DNA from 2 places in the Paenibacillus sp. GQ49 genome. Region 1 is predicted to be linked to the other one. Evidence: riboswitches for the same ligand, from Rfam matches in the RefSeq annotation. Region 1 holds a riboswitch; the other holds the start of a gene.
The links. A riboswitch is a leader RNA that binds a small molecule or an ion and turns the genes downstream of it on or off. The one in region 1 is predicted to bind glycine.
Positions count from the first base shown of each region.

Region 2: it holds a riboswitch for glycine, as region 1 does, so the genes downstream of both, sdaAB (L-serine ammonia-lyase, iron-sulfur-dependent subunit beta) here and gcvT (glycine cleavage system aminomethyltransferase GcvT) in region 1, are expected to answer to the same signal.

Region 1 is NZ_JCAXEL010000020.1:87,730-97,370, reverse strand. Features, by position in the region: gene AC6CIF_RS25915 (PTS mannitol transporter subunit IIBC) at 1-689, opposite strand, end outside; gene gcvH (glycine cleavage system protein GcvH) at 1,110-1,502, opposite strand; glycine riboswitch at 1,846-1,968, shown strand; glycine riboswitch at 1,972-2,072, shown strand; gene gcvT (glycine cleavage system aminomethyltransferase GcvT) at 2,290-3,426, shown strand; gene gcvPA (aminomethyl-transferring glycine dehydrogenase subunit GcvPA) at 3,423-4,778, shown strand; gene gcvPB (aminomethyl-transferring glycine dehydrogenase subunit GcvPB) at 4,910-6,349, shown strand; gene ptsP (phosphoenolpyruvate--protein phosphotransferase) at 6,587-8,299, opposite strand; gene AC6CIF_RS25885 (HPr family phosphocarrier protein) at 8,292-8,567, opposite strand; gene ptsG (glucose-specific PTS transporter subunit IIBC) at 8,645-9,641, opposite strand, start outside.
Region 2 is NZ_JCAXEL010000012.1:41,834-51,474, reverse strand. Features, by position in the region: gene AC6CIF_RS19980 (phosphotransferase enzyme family protein) at 1-481, shown strand, start outside; gene AC6CIF_RS19975 (response regulator transcription factor) at 674-1,384, shown strand; gene AC6CIF_RS19970 (sensor histidine kinase) at 1,381-2,871, shown strand; gene AC6CIF_RS19965 (LolA family protein) at 2,873-3,964, shown strand; glycine riboswitch at 4,114-4,238, shown strand; glycine riboswitch at 4,243-4,379, shown strand; gene sdaAB (L-serine ammonia-lyase, iron-sulfur-dependent subunit beta) at 4,515-5,204, shown strand; gene sdaAA (L-serine ammonia-lyase, iron-sulfur-dependent, subunit alpha) at 5,194-6,171, shown strand; gene AC6CIF_RS19950 (alpha-glycosidase) at 6,350-8,110, opposite strand; gene AC6CIF_RS19945 (response regulator transcription factor) at 8,339-9,022, shown strand; gene AC6CIF_RS19940 (HAMP domain-containing sensor histidine kinase) at 9,067-9,641, shown strand, end outside.

The DNA of each region.
Region 1 (9,641 bases):
GGGTTCGATTCAAGCATGTATAATACGGATTGCCCTAATTCTCTCGCTTGATCTGTTGCAATCGGTGTCAGAATCCCGTGGTTGATTGCATTGTTCAGGAACAATACTTTACCTGGTTCAATGATTAGGTTGACCAGCGGTAACAAGCCCAGATTCATTAAGCCTTGTACCCCGGCAGACAATACTTTGCTAATCGCTTCTACAGCAGGCCCGATGCCCAGTAGAGCAAAAATCCCCAAGATCCCGCCAATAATACCGGCTGAGAAGTTGTTAACCAGCATTTCAAATCCGGCTCTAATTTTACCTTCAATCGATTTATCGAACTTTTTGATGATCCATGCTGCCAGTGGTCCGGCAATCATGGCACCGAGGAACATCGGGATATCACTACCCACGATGACCCCGATGGTCATAATGGCACCCACGACACCACCACGCTGACCATGCACCATCGTACCCCCGGTGTAACCAATTAACAGTGGCAGCAAATATTTGATCATCGGATCAACTAGCTGTGCAAGCGTCTCGTTAGGGAACCAGCCTGTTGGAATGAACATGGCTGTAATTAATCCCCAGGCGATGAACGCTCCCATATTCGGCATGACCATACCACTCAGGAATCGGCCAAAACGTTGCACACCTACCCGTAGCCCACCTTTGGAATTGGACGTTTGGTCCAAATTACTCATTGTATTATCCTCCTTGGATCAAGTGATTATGATTTATGAAAGGGGTATCATTTCTCCCCTGCTGTAATCCTAAGCGAGAATGCTCTCCTGTTCAATGAAATGAAAGCGTACTTTCGTCATGAACAATGATGACAACATTAGGTTATGTAATCGTTTTAATCGATGCATAATGGCTGAACCCATTGATACACAAGGCTTTTTTTGCCTATGACTTTTATCATTTCCAGAATCATTTTCTAACCTATAGCTTGGTCCAATCAGTTGATTTACATCCACAATCTGCTTCAATCCACATTCAAAACCATTGTTGGAAAGCACAAAAAACCTGTGCAAGCTATCAGGCTCACACAGGTCGAAACAATATGAAGCTCATTTCATTTGGTTATAAAATATATGTTAATAAGTACAAGTTCGTTGATACTATTCTTCCGTATGTTTCCGATACGCGTCTGCATTCATCAATGTAGACAATGCTGCTGTCAGATCTCCCTCAACACGGATCTCAATCATCCAGCCTTCCTCGTAAGGAGAGCTGTTCACAAGTTCAGGAGAGTCCTGCAACGAATCATTCACCGCAATGATTGAACCAGTGACTGGAGAAAACAAGTCCGACACCGTTTTGACCGATTCGATCGTTCCAATGCTGTCCTCTGCTTTTACATTGGTTTCAAGGTCAGGCAATTCCACAAACACAATGTCACCCAGCTGATGCTGCGCGAACTCGGTAATGCCAATACGTACAGTATCCTCCCCTACGGTTTGCACCCATTCGTGCTCTTCACTGTACAGGAAATCACTTTTCAATTCGCTCATCGATATCCGCCTCGCTTTTCATTAATGAGTACATGCGTTCTTTGACCTTAACCTTTTTCCCAGAACATAGCGTATGATATTTTTGAATCAAATGTCAAGATACCTCACAATTTATTTGCTGAACACCTCTAAATCCTGTAACCGGATTACACTCTTTCTTCATATACTGGTGAATATTAGAATAGTAAGCGCACTCTTTATAAATACACGAACAATAATACCTAAAATAGATTAAATATTCGGTTTTAAATCATTATCTATGATATCGTTCTTGACATCGGTAGTGGATTCACGTTTTAATGAGAGGAGTAAATGTGTTTATTGGACCATGATATACCCGCGGATGAATGTAAAGGGAGAGATTACCCGTGACACCCGATTCGGGATGCACATGAGGTAACGCCGAAGGAGTAAACCACCGATAAGCGGGGGTGAATCTCTCAGGCAAAAGGACTTTTACGGGACGCAACTCTGGAGAGCATCTATTCGCCCTGTGCGGGCGTTATGATCACCCAAGGGGAAACCTGCTGCACAACGCAGCGGGGTAACTCTCAGGTACAAGGGACAGAGCCTTAGAATACAGCGTGCTACTTGGCATGCCGATTCTTTGGCCTGTCCTTTTCCTTTTTCCCAAAAAAACGAAAAACAGGATGTAGAATGGCGCTGCCATAGCTGCCTTACCATACTTATGTGATGAAATTATCTAGCTGAAAATTTAAAAATACCCTGGTTCATTGATCCACGATTGTATATCAGGCTGGCTGACGGCCAATAACGAGGTGATTTGATGTCCGATTTGCTTAGAACACCACTCTTCCCACTATATCAGCAATATGAAGGCGTACGGTGCATTGATTTTGGAGGCTGGGAGCTTCCGGTACAATTTAGCGGAATCCAGAAAGAACATGAAGCGGTACGCGAGCGTGCTGGACTGTTTGATGTATCCCATATGGGCGAATTCACAGTACAGGGTGAGCAGGCCGAAGTTTTTTTGCAACAAATGACGACCAATGATGTGACCACGCTGGTTCCCGGTCAAGCACAGTACACCCTGATGTGTTATCCAGATGGCGGTGTGGTGGATGATCTGCTCGTGTATAAGCTGGAAGATCAGCATTATATGCTCGTGGTTAACGCCTCCAACATCGACAAGGATTGGGCGTGGCTGCAAGAGCACTTGATCCCCGGCGTAAGCATGACCAACGATTCGGAGCAGACGGCGCTACTCGCCCTGCAAGGACCACTGGCTGTAGATATTATCGGAAAAGTTACAGATACGGATGTATCCACGATTGAACCGTTTCGTTTTGTGCAGGATGCTGAAGTATGTGGAGTAAAATTACTGTTGTCCCGTACCGGTTATACCGGTGAAGATGGCTTTGAACTATATATTCCTGCAGATCAGGCCGCTGTGGTCTGGAATGGGTTAATGCAAGCGGGTGAAGGTCACGGACTCGTACCAACCGGACTTGGTGCCCGGGATACACTACGATTTGAAGCGAAGCTCCCCCTGTATGGACAGGAATTGTCGGCAACCATCTCTCCGCTCGAAGCTGGCGTAGGCATGTTTGTGAAGCTGAATGCCGGACCTTTTATCGGATACGAAGCCTTGTTACAGCAAAAAACTGACGGGCCTGCCCGCAAACTGGTCGGCATCGAAGTGCTGGAGCGTGGTATTCCCCGGCCCCACTATCCGATTTACGCCGAAGGCGTACAGATTGGTGAAGTTACTACAGGCACACAATCACCTACATTGAAGCGTAATCTGGGGCTTGCCCTCATCGACAGCAAATACGCTGCGCTGGGAACCCCGCTTGAGATTGAGATTCGCGGCAAGAAATTAAAAGCCGAGGTCGTGAAGACCCCTTTTCATAAACGGACACGTACGTCGAAGACACCTACTCAAGGAGCTGATCAAGCATGAGCAAGCACCGCTACATTCCCATGACTGAGCAAGATCAGAGCGCCATGCTCGCAACCATCGGTGTGGATACGCTGGAGAATCTGTTTCAGGACATTCCGCAGGAGATTCGTTATCAGGGCGAGCTGCCCGTATCCTCCAAACTTGATGAATATGCGCTGACACGTCATATGTCCAAACAAGCCGGCGCCAACGCCAATTTCGAAACACACGCCAGCTTCCTCGGCGCAGGTATATACGATCATCATGTTCCTTCCGTCATCAATCATGTCATTTCCCGTTCCGAGTTCTACACTGCCTACACACCTTATCAGCCTGAGATCAGCCAAGGTGAACTACAGGCCATTTTCGAGTTTCAGTCCTACATCTGTGAATTAACCGGTATGGCTGTAGCCAATGCCAGCATGTATGACGGCGCAACAGCTTTTGCGGAAGCCGGTAATCTCGCCGCAGCAGCAACACGTCGCAAACAACTTATCGTATCCCGTACCGTTCATCCGGAAGCCCGTCAGGTATTGCAGGCATATGCGCACGGATTAAGTCTGGAGATTGTCGAGATTGGTTATAAGGATGGAGTAACTGACTGGGATGCTCTGCAAGCCGCCATCTCAGACGATACCGCTGCTGTCATGATCCAGAGTCCGAACTTCTTTGGTGCCGTGGAAAATGTGAAGCAGGCTGCCGACCTCGTGCATGCGCACAAGGGCCTGCTCGTTGTAAGTGCCAACCCGCTATCGCTGGGTCTGCTGGAAGCCCCAGGCAAGCTGGGTGCCGACATCGTTGTAGGTGATGCGCAGCCCCTCGGCATCGCCGCTTCACTCGGCGGCCCAACATGCGGATATTTCGCCGTATCCCAGCCTCATATGCGCCGAATTCCTGGCCGAATTGTAGGCCAAACAACCGATCGCAACGGCAAACGTGGTTTTGTACTCACACTGCAAGCACGTGAACAGCATATCCGCCGCGAAAAGGCGACATCCAACATCTGTTCCAACCAAGCTTTGCTTGCGCTCAGCGCATCTGTGTATATGTCCATCATGGGTAAACAGGGTATGATCGATGTCGCGGATCTGAATCTGCAAAAGAGTCATTACACCCTCAATACATTAACTGCGATTCCTGGAGTTAGCCTTACTTTTAATGCACCAACATTTAATGAGTTTGTAATTAAGCTTCCTGAAGGAACCGATGTGGATGGTCTTCAGTTGAAACTGCTGGATGCGGGCTTTATTGGTGGTTACGAACTCGGACGTGATTATCCGGAGCTTTCCGGACATATGCTGATTGCTGTTACCGAACGGCGCACTAAGGAAGAGATTGACGAATTCGCACGAGCATTGGAGGGATTGCTGTGACTCAGGAAACGACAACGACAACATCGGTACAAGGACAATCGGTAACAGGTACCTCTGTCTCCACTTCGGTTCAACCTGAGACGGATACAACATTTAGTGCACAGACCTTATCTCCTGCTCCAGAACAATCATTGATTTTTGAACTCAGCAGCCCTGGACGTGTCGCTTATTCCTTGCCAGAATGTGATGTTCCTCGTCAGGCTGCCGATACGTTGATTCCCCGGGAAATGCTCCGTTCGGAAGCAGCAGCACTGCCGGAAGTGTTTGAGGTAGATGTTATTCGACACTATACCGCATTGTCCCGCCGCAACTTCGGCGTAGATAACGGATTCTACCCACTGGGCTCTTGTACAATGAAATACAATCCGAAGATCAATGAGGACGTGGCCCGTTATAACGGTTTCGCCAAAATCCATCCGTACCAGCATGAATCCAGCATTCAAGGTGCACTTGAACTGTTATATACGTTGCAAAACGACCTTGCAGGTCTGACAGGTATGGACGCTGTGACCTTGCAACCAGCCGCTGGTGCCCATGGAGAATGGACTGGACTCATGATGATTCGTGCCTACCACGAAGGTCGTGGTGAACAACGTACCAAAGTCATCGTACCCGATTCTTCTCATGGTACCAACCCGGCAAGTGCAACCGTTGCAGGATTTGAAACTGTGACGATTCCATCCCGCGCAGATGGACTGGTCGATCTGGACGCACTCCGTGCAGCAGTTGGTTCCGATACGGCAGCATTGATGCTGACCAACCCGAATACACTTGGTTTGTTCGAGAAAGACATTCAGGAGATTGCATCCATCGTACATCAGGCTGGTGGCTTGTTGTACTACGATGGAGCCAACTCGAATGCCATTATGGGTATTACCCGTCCGGGTGATATGGGCTTTGATGTGGTGCATCTGAACTTGCACAAAACCATGAGTACGCCTCATGGCGGTGGTGGACCCGGTGCCGGACCAGTCGGCGTGAAGAGTCGTCTGATTCCGTTCCTGCCTAAACCCATGGTAATTAAAAATGATGACGGTATGTATGCATTCGATCGTGAAGGCGATCAATCCATTGGCCGAGTGAAAGCCTACTACGGTAACTTCGGTATATTGGTACGTGCCTATGCCTACATTCGTACCTATGGACCGGAAGGATTGCGCCGTGTATCTGAATGTGCGGTACTCAATGCTAACTATATGATGGCCCGCCTCGCACCATACTACGAGATTCCGTATCCGGGTGTATGCAAACATGAATTTGTCATGTCTGGTCGGGGGTTGAAGCAATATGGTGTACGCACACTTGACGTTGCCAAACGATTGCTTGATTTTGGATATCATCCACCAACCGTGTACTTCCCGCTCAACGTCGAAGAATGCATTATGATCGAGCCGACAGAAACCGAAAGTAAAGAAACGCTGGATGGGTTCATTGATACGATGATACGGATTGCCAAAGAAGCGGAAGAGACACCTGAATTAGTCCTGAACGCACCTTATGGCACACCGGTTACTCGACTCGATGAGACTACCGCAGCCCGCAAACCTGTACTGAACTGCGCTTGCAGTTAAAACTAAGTGAGTTTCTTATCCATGCTCTTGCTGATGTTAACTACACCAGTAAGAGCATTTTTTTGGCTAGACATTACAGGACTTTTCCCTCGTACTCCCCTTTATTCCCTATACATCTACGCAACAAAAAAAGCCGATATCCACAATGAATCGCGGATATCGGCAAAATCGCTACATCAATGCAGCTTATTATCGGAAAAAGAAAAAACCTCAAATCCGGAGGAAACCCCGGCAAAATTACGCTTGAATGCTTTGAACCAATTCAACAACTTGTTCAGCCGTTTGCATATCCAGAGCTTTAGCAGCCAGTTCCTGCATATCCGCACGGGACAATTTGGTGATCTGACTACGAGCTGGCAGAATGGAGGTTGCGCTCATGCTGAACTCATCCAATCCAAGACCAAGCAACAATGGAATTGCTGTTTCGTCTCCTGCCATCTCACCACACATGCCAACCCATTTGCCTTCACGATGCGCTGCATCGATAACCATTTTAACCAAACGCAAAATGGCTGGGTTGTAAGGTTGGTACAGATACGCTACTCTTTCGTTCATACGGTCAGCAGCCATTGTGTATTGAATCAGATCGTTCGTTCCGATACTGAAGAAATCCACTTCTTTGGCAAACTGATCCGCCAGAACTGCAGTCGAAGGAATTTCGACCATGATTCCGAGTTGAATGCTGTCAGAAACAGCAATGCCTTCAGCAACCAGCTTCTCTTTCTCTTCGAGCAAGACAGCTTTTGCTTCACGGAATTCACCGAGTGTTGCGATCATCGGGAACATGACACGCAGGTTTCCATGTACGCTTGCACGCAGCAATGCACGCAATTGTGTACGGAAGATATCCAGACGGTCCAGACACAGACGAACTGCGCGGAAGCCGAGGAATGGATTCATTTCTTTTGGCAGATCCAGGTATGGAAGCTCTTTGTCTCCACCGATGTCGAGTGTACGAACAACAACAGGTTTACCTTCCATTTTTTCCAGTACCGCTTTGTAAGCATTATACTGAATGTCTTCGGAAGGGAGCTTGTCTCTGCCCATGTACAAGAACTCGGTACGGTACAGGCCTACAGCCTCGCCACCGTTCTCCAGAACACCAGTTACATCATTTGGTGTACCGATGTTGGCTGCAAGTTCAACATGAACGTTATCTACCGTTACCGTTGGCTCATCACGAAGTTTTCTCCACTCTGCACGTTGTGCATCATACTGTTCCTGTTTGGCACGGTATTCAGCAATAACTTCATCAGTAGGGTTAACCAGTACGTGACCATCCAGACCGTCAACAATGATCATATCGCCTTGTTTCGCTTGAGCCAAGATGTCCTTGGTTCCAACAACAGCTGGAATTTCAAGTGAGCGCGCCATGATCGCCGAGTGAGAAGTACGTCCACCAATGTTGGTTGCAAAACCTTTAACAAATTGGCGGTTCAATTGAGCCGTGTCGGAAGGTGTTAGATCCTCCGCAAGCACGATCACTTCTTCATTGATCTCAGCCGGACTCATGAAGTCGATACCAAGCAAGTGATTTAGCACACGTTTGGTAACGTCACGCATATCTGCAGCACGTCCCTGCAGGTAAGCACTCTTCATGTTCTCAAACATGGAGATAAATTGCGATGCTGTTTCGTTCAAAGCAAATTCTGCATTGATCATGTCATCCGCAATTCTAGCTTTAACCGGATCAATTAGTTCCGGGTCATTCAGAATGAGCAAATGCGAAGCAAAAATCTCTGCTTTTTTCTCGCCAAGCTCTTGTAAAGTGCGCTCTTTGATCGCCTCAAGCTCAGCCTGGGATTTACCCAGAGCTGAGTCGAGTTTCGCGATCTCTGCGTCAACGTCGTTAATTTGGCGTTTTTCTACAGAGTAGTCAGGATGCTCCAAGATAAACGCCTTGGCGATAGCAATACCCGCCGAAGCCGCGATCCCGGAGACATTAAGCATTAATTTCGCCCAACCCTTCGTTAACCATAACGTCAGTCAAAGCTTGAAGAGCTTCAGCTTCGCCTTCGCCTTCAACGATGATGCTGATGGTGTCGCCTTGTTCCAATCCGAGGGAAAGAACACCCAGAATGGATTTCAAAGTTACTTTTTTACCGTTAGCTTCTGCAAAGGATTCTGCACCTTTGAATTTGTTTGCTGTATTTACCAGGGCTGTCGCCGGACGTGCGTGGATACCATCTTCGTCTGTAATTCTGAATGTTTGTTGCATTACAATCATCTCACTTTCAGTAGTTTGGTTTAGGCATTGCATATATTTACACTTGCTTGCCATTGTCGTAACACTTCTTATTTTATCTCAATGATTGGCTGTTCGCCAACTTTCAGCACTCCGCTCTTCTTCAGAGTTACTGTGGAGCCCTCTGGCAGGTTGGTGAAAATAACTGGTGAAATGATCGAAGGAGCGTTTGCTTTGACATACTCCAGATCCACTTCCATAATCGGCTGACCTGCCGATACCAGATCACCTTCCTGTACCAGTACGTTAAAGCCTTGACCTTTCAGCTTCACCGTATTAACACCTATATGAACAAGCACTTCCTTGCCACCATCGGACATGATGCCCACGGCATGTTTGCTTGGAAATACATTAAACACTTTACCATACACAGGAGAAGTTATCGTACCATCATGTGGCAAAATTGCGAATCCATCACCTGTCATTTTCTCAGCAAAGACCGGATCAGGTACGTTTGTAATGTCCAGCAATTCACCGTTGACTGGCATGACGATATCCTCAGCAACGATGCGCTCGCCTTGCTCACCTTGTGCCTTCTCCTCTTCAGGAGTTGGTTTGGCAGCTGCTGGCGTTGGTGCTGGTGTTCGTCCTGCAATAATATCCTGCATTTGAGATTTGATCGTGTCGGAACGTGTACCGAAGATGGCTTGAACATTATTACCCACTTCAAGTACACCAGATGCACCCAATTGTTTCAAACGATCTTTTTTCACATTGGATTTCTCATTAACTTCAATCCGCAAACGAGTAATACAAGCGTCCAGATGTTTGATATTCTCTTTGCCACCGAAAGCTTCAAGAATGTTATGGGGCAGCTCATCCGTTGAACCAGAGCCTCCGCCAGATTCGGTTTCAGGCGTTGCATCCTCTCGTCCAGGTGTTTTGAGATTAAATTTGCGAATGATAAACCGGAAACCGAAGTAATAGATCACCGCAAGAATCAATCCGACAATAATAACGTCCCACCAAGGTGTACGGTTCGGAATAATCCCGAAGATCAGGAAGTCAATGAACCCACCGGAGAAGGTCATACCGATCTTGACACCC
Region 2 (9,641 bases), on a different contig from region 1:
GTTAGAGGAAGGCGTCCGACTGGGGATTTTTACAACGGAAGACTTCGATCTGCTTCGTGAGACGTTTGAGAACATTAATGAACAGTTAGAAACATACCCGCAGCACGCAGGGACATGGGGGATCATTCATGGGGATATTACTCGCAACAATCTGCTGATAACGGATCAGGGGATGTCCATGATTGATTTTTGTCTACACGGTTATGGTTATTATCTTTTTGATGCCGGAGGGGCAGCACTTATGTTCAATCGGGAGGAACGTGACATATTCTTATCTGGATACACAAAACAGATCGCACCACTGACGGATCGTGATATCCGATTAATGGAAGGATTCATGTTGATCTTTACACTGGGTTATTATGCCTTTCAGATGGCGAATGAGTCGAGACACGAATGGATGAAAGATCGCATGCCGAAGCTGTGCAGCAAGTATTGTAAACCCTATGTACAGAACGAGAGCATCTTCTATGAGTTATGAGGTGTTTCCTTTTCTAGGAGCTATAACTTAGGATTAAGATTGTGAATATTACCTGGGCGTCCTGAACAATCGGGGTGCTCTTTTTGCATGCATTAGATAACGATCGTAATGGACATTTATGAAGAAAGTATAAACTCTGAGGAGAGTCAACTTTTCTTAGCTACAATATAGTCATGGGAGGATGAAGCAGCGATGAGAGACAGCGAGAATATATTGCTGGTGGAGGATGATCCGGAGATTGCCCGTATTTTGAGAGATCATCTACGTCATGAGGGTTATGGGGTAACTTGGGCATCAAGCGGTTTGGAGAGCTGGGAAGACTTTAGGGAGGGAACCTATCAATTAGTCTTGTTGGATCTGATGCTGCCGGAAATGGATGGGTTCACGGTATGCAAAAACATTAGACTGATCAGCGATGTTCCGCTGCTCATGATGAGTGCTCGAATCGAGGAAGAGAGCAAAGTCAGGGGGCTTGGGCTGGGAGCTGACGATTATATTACGAAGCCCTTCAGTCTAACGGAACTTACAGCTCGCATTAAATCTCATCTGAATAGGTACCGCAGATATCAGGGCGTAGAGCAGGATTCGACAGATCGGCAGTATAACGATGGGTTATCGATTGATTATTTGAATCAGCGCGCACAGGTTCATGGAGAACATGTGGCACTAACCAACAAGGAATGGGCTTTGCTCATACTGCTTGCTTCTCATCCAGGCCGGGTGTTTACCAAGGCGGAGCTGTATGAACATGTCTGGAGTCAGCCAGAGGCGGGGAACTCGAGTACAGTCACAGTTCATGTGAAGAGCCTTCGGGCCAAGCTTGGTGACGAGCCCCATCATCCACGCTGGATTCAGACGGTATGGGGCAGTGGTTACCGGTTTGTGGGGGAGCCTGAGGAATGAAGTTGAAGTACTGGTTAATGCTTGCCTTCCTCATTGTAATGCTGCTGCCTGTCGTCGCTGGGTGGGCGCTGTACTCCCTGTATAACTATTACAATGATCAGCGTGCCGTAACGGAATATGTAGAGTTGTCCGGACAATTGGCTCCTATTGAACTGGCTTTATCTGACCCGGGACTGTACCAGCTGCACTCGCCTGATGCTTTCGCTGCACTCGCCGAATTGGAGAATGGTCGGGTGAACTTTGATCTGTATTTACCAACAGGGATTCGGGTGTACACATCAGGGGGGAGTACATGGTCTGCTGGAGCTTACACCGTTGGGGGGGCGGAGCTGTATCGTAATTTGTACAACTTACAGATTCGTCATCGTACATTCTCGTTGAAGAAACCTGTATGGGAAAAAGGCGAATTGGTGGGTATTTACGAAATCGTCATGCTGCGTGGAGATTGGCTGGAAGGCATATCCTTGCGGACTACCTGGGTCATGAGTCTCGCTGCTACTTTCTTTATCCTGTTATACGGAACAGTGCTGTGGCTGCTATCCCGAAAGCTCTTTCGGCCGATGAAATATCTCATAGAACGAATGGATGCTTTTGCACGGGGAGAGGCTGCTACGGATGTGGTACCTGTTCGTCATGATGAAATGGGCATCTTGCTCCAACAGTTTGATGCAATGCAAGACAAGATCAGACATACTCAGGCCGATGTGGAGAGGGAGCAAAAAGAAAAAGAGCTCATGATCGCCTCGTTATCCCATGATCTGAAAACACCGTTGATGTCCATTAGTGCCTATACGGAAGTACTTAACGGTGATCGTCAACTGAAACGACTTGAAAGGCAGGAATATCAGGATGTGCTGCTCGGAAATGTGGAGCGGATGAAACAGATGATTAGTGAACTTGAGATGTATACGGCGCTGGGTTCCAGTGAATCGGAGATGGCCATGGTTAAGGTGGAAGGTGAAGAGTTTTTTGATATGCTGCTTGGGAGCTATGAGGGACTTGCAGAGCGTGGTCAGATTGACGTGAAGATGGATGTCCGCACAGATCAACTGTACCGAGTTCATCCCGAACAACTGATGCGCCTGACAGATAATCTGATAAATAATGCACTACGCCACACAAGGACGAACGGTGTAATGGGACTAGGGGTTATTGCTTCAGATTGGGAGCTTCCTGAATGGATTATTCCTTCGCTTGGAGCTGAATTGGATAACTACAGGGCGGGAGCAACATTGATTATAGTACAAAATGAAGGTCCTGCTATTCCTGAGGAACAGCTCATTCGTATCTTCGAACCCTATGTTCAACACCAGAATCAGGAGGAGAAGACGTATGCAGGTGGTTCGGGATTGGGATTGAGTATAGCCAAACGGGTTGCAATAAAGCACGGAGGGGATATGCGCATGTGGTCATACGAAGGATATGGAACGCTGGCAGCATGCCGATTGCCTGAACATGGAGAATGTAAACGCAGAGAGGGTGGATAAGATGATGAAAAAAGGATGGATGATGCTGGGTACTGCTATGTTGGCAGGCGCCTTGCTTGGAGGTTGCGCGGAGAAGGATATGCTGGCTATGTCAGGAGATGAGATGATTGAGAAGGTTGTCTCAGCAGAAACAGAACCCGCCTCGTATTATGCGGAAGGTGTGATGAAGATATGGGCGGATGACAAGCTGACTAACACGATGCAAATTAAGGAATGGGTAGATGGTGAAACCGGACGAAAGCGCACGGAAACATCAGAGAATGGCAATGTCAGTTACGCAGTTAATGATGGAAAGAAGATCATCATATATGAAAAAGAAACAGGGGCAGCATATTCCATGGATGCATCATCCGTGTCACAACAACCTAATCAAACCCAGAAGCAAATATTGCTCGATCAACTAGAGCGGTTACGTACTACGCATGATGTGAATATGATAGGACAGGAGAAACTTCATGGACAGGACGTCATTCATATTGAATTGACACCAAAAGAAGAAGGCGCATTCTCCATATCTTCAGAGTATTGGGTAGATCCCAAAACGTGGATGATTGTCAAAGTAAACAGCGCGTATGGGGATGGAAAATCAGAAATGGTCTATGATCCGATTCAGTATGACCCTGAATTCACAAAGGATACTTTCGTAATTGACATCCCTGAGGAGGTCGATGTGAAGGACTTGACCGATATGATGCAGAATTCCGAAGTGACCCTAGAGGAAGCGGAAAAAGCGTTGGAACAGCCGTTCCTACAGGACATGAGTGGAGAATTCGAACTATCACGGATCGAAATGTCTACATTGCGCGGTGAGCTGAGCAGAGATGAAGTAACCTTGTATTATGTAAGTAACGACAAGGTAGAAGTCAGCCTGACGGTATTCAAGATGCCGGAAGAAAATGTGGACGATACACTAATACCGGATGAAGCCGAGATTAAGGTTCGTAACACCGAGGGTTCATATATGAAGAGCATTCGGAACATATCATGGAGTGAGAATGGCTTGCGGTACTCCATCATGGGTGAGAACGAAGGATGGACGAAAGAGAAGCTTCAAGCTTGGATAAATGAATTGAAGCTGCCTAATCATTCCTAATGATTTGATAAAGATGGTAATTATACGTCACTTTTATTGACATATAATGTGTAGCATATTAATCTGTAAGTATATGTACCAGATATGATCCAATTGAACAGAAGACACACGTTCGATGTGAGTTGAACGAGGAAGTGAATATAAGCGGATGATAACGAGCGGGAGAGACCTGGGTTAGCCGAGCAAAATGGCTAGTTTTCAGGCACCGAAGGAGCAAGCCGCTGCGCACCCGGCGCAGTGGTTAATCTCTCAGGTAAATGTACCATCGTTGGACGCAACTCTGGAGAGTGCGCGAACTGCGCCACCCAAGGGGTATATGATCAGTCAGCCCGGTGAACTTGTCTGTAATCGCAGGCAGTGCACCCTTGTCGTGAGACACTGTTGATCGTGAAACTCTCAGGTATCGAGGACAGAGAGAGGGCCTAAGGCCTTCTTCTGTCCTTTTTTGATGTCATCATACCCTAAATAAGGGCATTGTGGATGGAACTCCTGGATCGAAATGACGAATACATTTTACCAAGATGAATCATGATTAAATGGAGGGTTACAAGTGCGATTTAAAGATGTTTTCTCAATTATTGGTCCGTCGATGACGGGGCCTTCAAGTTCACATACAGCTGGTGCAGCAAGGTTAGGAAGAATTGCTCGTCAGTGGCTGGGATGTACGCCAGATCGTGCACGGCTGACGTTATACGGTTCATTCGCTGATACGTATCAGGGGCACGGAACAGATCTGGCACTGATCGGCGGTCTGCTGGATTATGTCACAGACGATCCGCGTATCCCGGATGCAGAACAATACGCAGAGGAAGCGGGCATGGAGGTTGAGTTCTATACAAGTGGCTTGCCTGCTCCTCATCCAAATACAGTCAAAATTGAGTTATGGCATGGAGAACGTGCCTGCTCCTTAATCGGTGCATCCATTGGTGGTGGAAGCGTATCGGTGCATTCGATGAATGATTTTCGTGTTCAGATTAGTGGTGAGTTTCCAACACTCGTTCTGCGACATGCGGACAAAGCAGGGGTGCTTGCATCCGTAACGTCCACGATCAGTTCATCCGGGGTTAACATCGGGTATATGCAGGTGGACCGGAAAGCCCGTGATGGCGAAGCACTTACCGCAATGGAAATGGATGGTGTGCCTAATCCTGATATGCTCAAGCGTCTAAGGGAGCTGGACCATGTGCTGGACATTCGTGTTATCGATTTGAAGAGAGGAGTTGATTCGGATGCGGTTTAAACATTTGCACGAACTGAATACGATCTGTACAGCGGAATCCAAAACCATTGCTCAGCTGATGATCGAGGAGCAGGTTCAGGAGACCAATACACCGGAAGCGGATGTTGTGAAGCAGATGTCTGAATATTATCAGGTGATGAAGGAAGCGGTACGCAAAGGGTTAACGGAAGATACGACATCACGCAGTGGATTAACAGGTGGAGACGGCAAAAAAATGGCCGAGTACATTCGCAAGGGTGAGACTTGTTCAGGAGATGCTTCCGCACTTGCCATGGCGTATGCCCTGTGTGTATCTGAAGTGAATGCCTCCATGGGTCGGATCGTGGCAACACCAACAGCCGGTTCCTGCGGCATCATCCCCGGTGTGTTTATTAGCACACAGGAGCGATTTGGCTGGACGGACGAACATTTGGTGAACGGGTTGTTCTGTGCGGGAGCGATTGGTTATGTTATTGCCAACAATTCATTTATCTCCGGGGCCGAAGGTGGCTGCCAGGCGGAAGTGGGTTCCGCGATCGGCATGGCTGCGGGTGCCATGGTTGAACTGCGTGGAGGTACACCGGAACAGGTCGTTCATGCCGTTGGTTTGGCGTTAAAAAATACACTGGGCCTTATCTGCGATCCGGTCGCAGGCCTTGTTGAAATCCCGTGCATCGTCCGTAATGGACTGGGTGCAGTTACGGCGCTGGCTGCGGCTGACATGGCCCTGGCCGGAGTGCGTAGTGCCATTCCGTCAGACGAAGTCATCGATGTCATGCTGGAGGTAGGCAGTGCGATGCCGAGCCGCCATCGGGAGACAGCCCAAGGCGGGTTGGCCCAGACGCCAACAGGCCGCAAAATGATGCAAAAGCTGGCTAAACCAAAGGCAAAGCGTGCAGAGCCTGAGCAGGAGTCGAAGCCAGTGGATTCTGACACAACTACAAGTGGGGCGGACAATGCTCAAGTGGACAAGGATACTCAGGTTTAAGCTGAACCGCACCGATATATAAATCAGTGACATTATGGTGTATAACGGCGAATACAAAATTACAAAACAAGCGTCCGCGAACCCGAATCCGGGTTATGCAGGACGCTTGTTTTATGCTGCCAGATGAAGCGAAGATAAGCTACTTAGATGTGACTTCAGATGAATGTGTATTATGACTCTAGTTCTGACTCACAGCCGTACTCAGTACGGCATATCCATACGCGGGCAGTTCAATGGCGAGTACGCCATCTTCCTTGGCGGTACGATGGTTTCCGCCGAATAACTCGGTCCACTCCTCGTCACCAGCCTCCAGCTCGACAATAGCCGTCTCTTCTGATCGATTGAACAGAACCAGAATGCGTTCCTCCTCATTTTGTCGCTCCAATACCAGTTGGCTGCCATCGGGACGAGCCTGCAGGAAACGAACGGTGCCTTCTGCACGCAAGGCAGGATGAGCATGACGCAGGGAGATCAGTTTCTGATAAAAGTCGAACAGTTCTCGGTCCTGCTTCGCTTCATCCCATTCCATGCATTTACGGCAGCCTGGATCATGTTCGCCGTCCATGCCAATCTCGTCTCCGTAATAGATGCACGGAGCGCCCATATAACTGAACTGGAATAACGCAGCCAGCTTCATCTTGCGCTGGTCGCCTTCACACAGCGTGAGCAGCCGCGGGGTATCGTGGCTGTCCAGCAAGTTGAACGCTACCTCGCTGGCTTGAAGCGGATAACGGGACAACTGTCGTCCGATGGAGTTCGCGAACTGTTCGGCGTGCATTGTATTTTTCACAAAGAAAGCATTCACGGCATCGGTAAACGGATAGTTCATGGACGCATCGAACTGGTCGCCTTGCAGCCAGGAGGAGGACTCGTTCCATACTTCGCCCAAAATGTAGGCATCCGGGTTAGCGGCTTTGACTACACGGCGGAAATCGCGCCAGAATGCATCGTCCACTTCGTCTGCCACATCCAGCCGCCATCCGTCCGCGCCCACTTCCTTGATCCAGTACTCAGCAACCTCCAGCAGATAGGCCTTAACTTCGGCATTCTCCGTATTCAGCTTTGGCATGTGCGCTTCGAATCCGAAGGTCTCATACGTTGGAATGCCATCCTTCACGTCCAGCGGGTATTCATGTACATGGAACCAGTCCTTGTATTTGGATTGTTCTCCGTTCTTCTGTACATCCACAAACGGCGCAAATGTCTTCCCGGAATGGTTGAACACAGCGTCCAGAAGTACGCGAATTCCGCGTGCATGGCACAGTTCGACCAGTCGTTTCACGGTATCTGCGTCACCAAAGTGCCGGTCTACCCGCAGGTAGTCTTCGGTATCGTATTTGTGATTGGTGGTGGCTTCAAAGATGGGTGTGAAGTAGATCGCATTAATGCCAAGATCGCTGATGTAATCCAGATGGTCGATCACGCCCTGAAGGTCACCGCCGAAGAAATTGAAAGGTGTTGGCTCGCCACCCCACGGCTCTACCTTTTCCGGACTAATATCCGGGTTGCCGTTGGCGAATCGTTCGGGAAAAATCTGATAGAACACCGCATCCTTAACCCATGCAGGGGGTGTGAATACAGCTCCGGCATGAATATAAGGGAACTGGAACATACGACCCGGATCGTCCGGTTCTTCTTCCTGGAAGCCCGTCTCGGTCATCCAGATCTGTTCGTCTCCGTTTTTGAGCAGAAAAGAGTATTTCAGTCGGTGGTAGGGAGGTTTCACCTCACCCTCGTAATAATCGAACATAGAGTCAGAGGTGAACTTTGTTAAGGGAACCAGCGCTTTGGTTGCATCCCACGCATATTTATCCCCGGTCAGGGCATGTACCTCGGTCAGATCATTCTTTTTGGCACGCAGGCGCAGATGGATTGTATCTTGGTCATAGGCATAGGCCCAGTTTCGTTTCGGTTGATGATAGATGGCTTCCAGCAGCATAATGAATTTCCTCCCGTCATGTGTAGATGTGATATGTACTTGGCAGACTTGATTAATATGACATTCCCCTCGTTAATGAATACGCTATAATTAGAATGTGTGGTAACGTAAAGGACTTCAACATTGTTTCAACAAGACATGAATCCATATGTTATATACAGCTTTTATCATGATAATGCTCAGATATATCATTAACCCAATGGGGGCAGAAAGGAAACGAATATTCGGATGAAAACCAAACTGTTATATATTGAAGATGATACGGAAATTGCGACTTGGGTCAGAGCCGATCTGGAGGAGCGCGGTTATGAGGTGGTATGGCTCGGCAGTGGTGAAGGTGCAGCGGAGGCTGCTGTTGGTTGTTCACTCATTATTCTGGATGTCATGCTGCCCGGGCTGGATGGATTTACGGTGGGCCAGCGACTGAAAAAAGAACATCCCGCCGTGCCCATTGTCATGCTCTCGGCCAGAACGTCCATTGACGACAAGTTGCATGGTCTCGATTTTGCTGATGACTATGTGACCAAACCATTTCACCCCGATGAACTGGCTGCCCGGATTGAAGTGCAACTGCGGAAGGCGGGAACTGCGGTCTCATCGGATACAGCCCTGAAGCTGGATCATCTCTCCATCTATGAGAAGGACAACCGGATCGTTAATGAGGAGACGGGAAATGAGATTATTTTATCGGGAAAACAGTTCCACATCTTCGCCTACCTGCTACGACATATGGGCATGATTCGCACGAAAGAGCAGATCTATGAAGCCGTCTGGAACGAGCCCTATCTGGATGGGGACAAAACTTTAATGGTACATATTCGGCATCTGCGCGAAAAGCTGGAGCTTGATCCGGCCAATCCGGTAGTTATTCAGACGGTCCGCGGTGTGGGATATCGTGTGAAGAAGCCATGATCCGGTTGTTCAGGGAACGGAAGATCATGAAGGGAGAACGAAGCATGGATCAAAAGCAATCTGGGCGGCGCAAGCTTCGCTTTGGGCGGTCCTTGATGTCCAGATACATCATCCTGATCTTGGCGGCTGTATTATTTGTCCCCGTCATTCTTCCGATCATGTCCATCATATATGTTGTCGTAGTGAATAACACGAATACGAATCAAGCTGCACCTTATGGTGACGTTACCCGGATCAGTAACCTCTGGTCGCTTGAAGCGGAGAACCTGGATGGTGCTTCGGATGAAGAGATTAAGGCCCGGTTGGAGCAATTACATGGCTCGTATCCCAAATCTTCCATGTATCGTGTGAATGCGAGCGGTGAGACCCTCTTTATTCTCGGTAGTGAAGATGTAACGCTTCTGAAATCCACGTCGCCGGATGGCAGGCCAGACACGACATTGAGATGGTCACTGGATTCTGGGCAGACGGCAGAGACCCGAATTCCAGCCTTATGGAATGTGAGCAATACGGTGCAATTCATGAAAGAAGCTTCCTTTCGCGATCCGCTGACCGTAGTTGCATATATTGGCGGAGCTGAGCAGGACAAAGGACAGGGATTCATGATCATTGAAGTGCC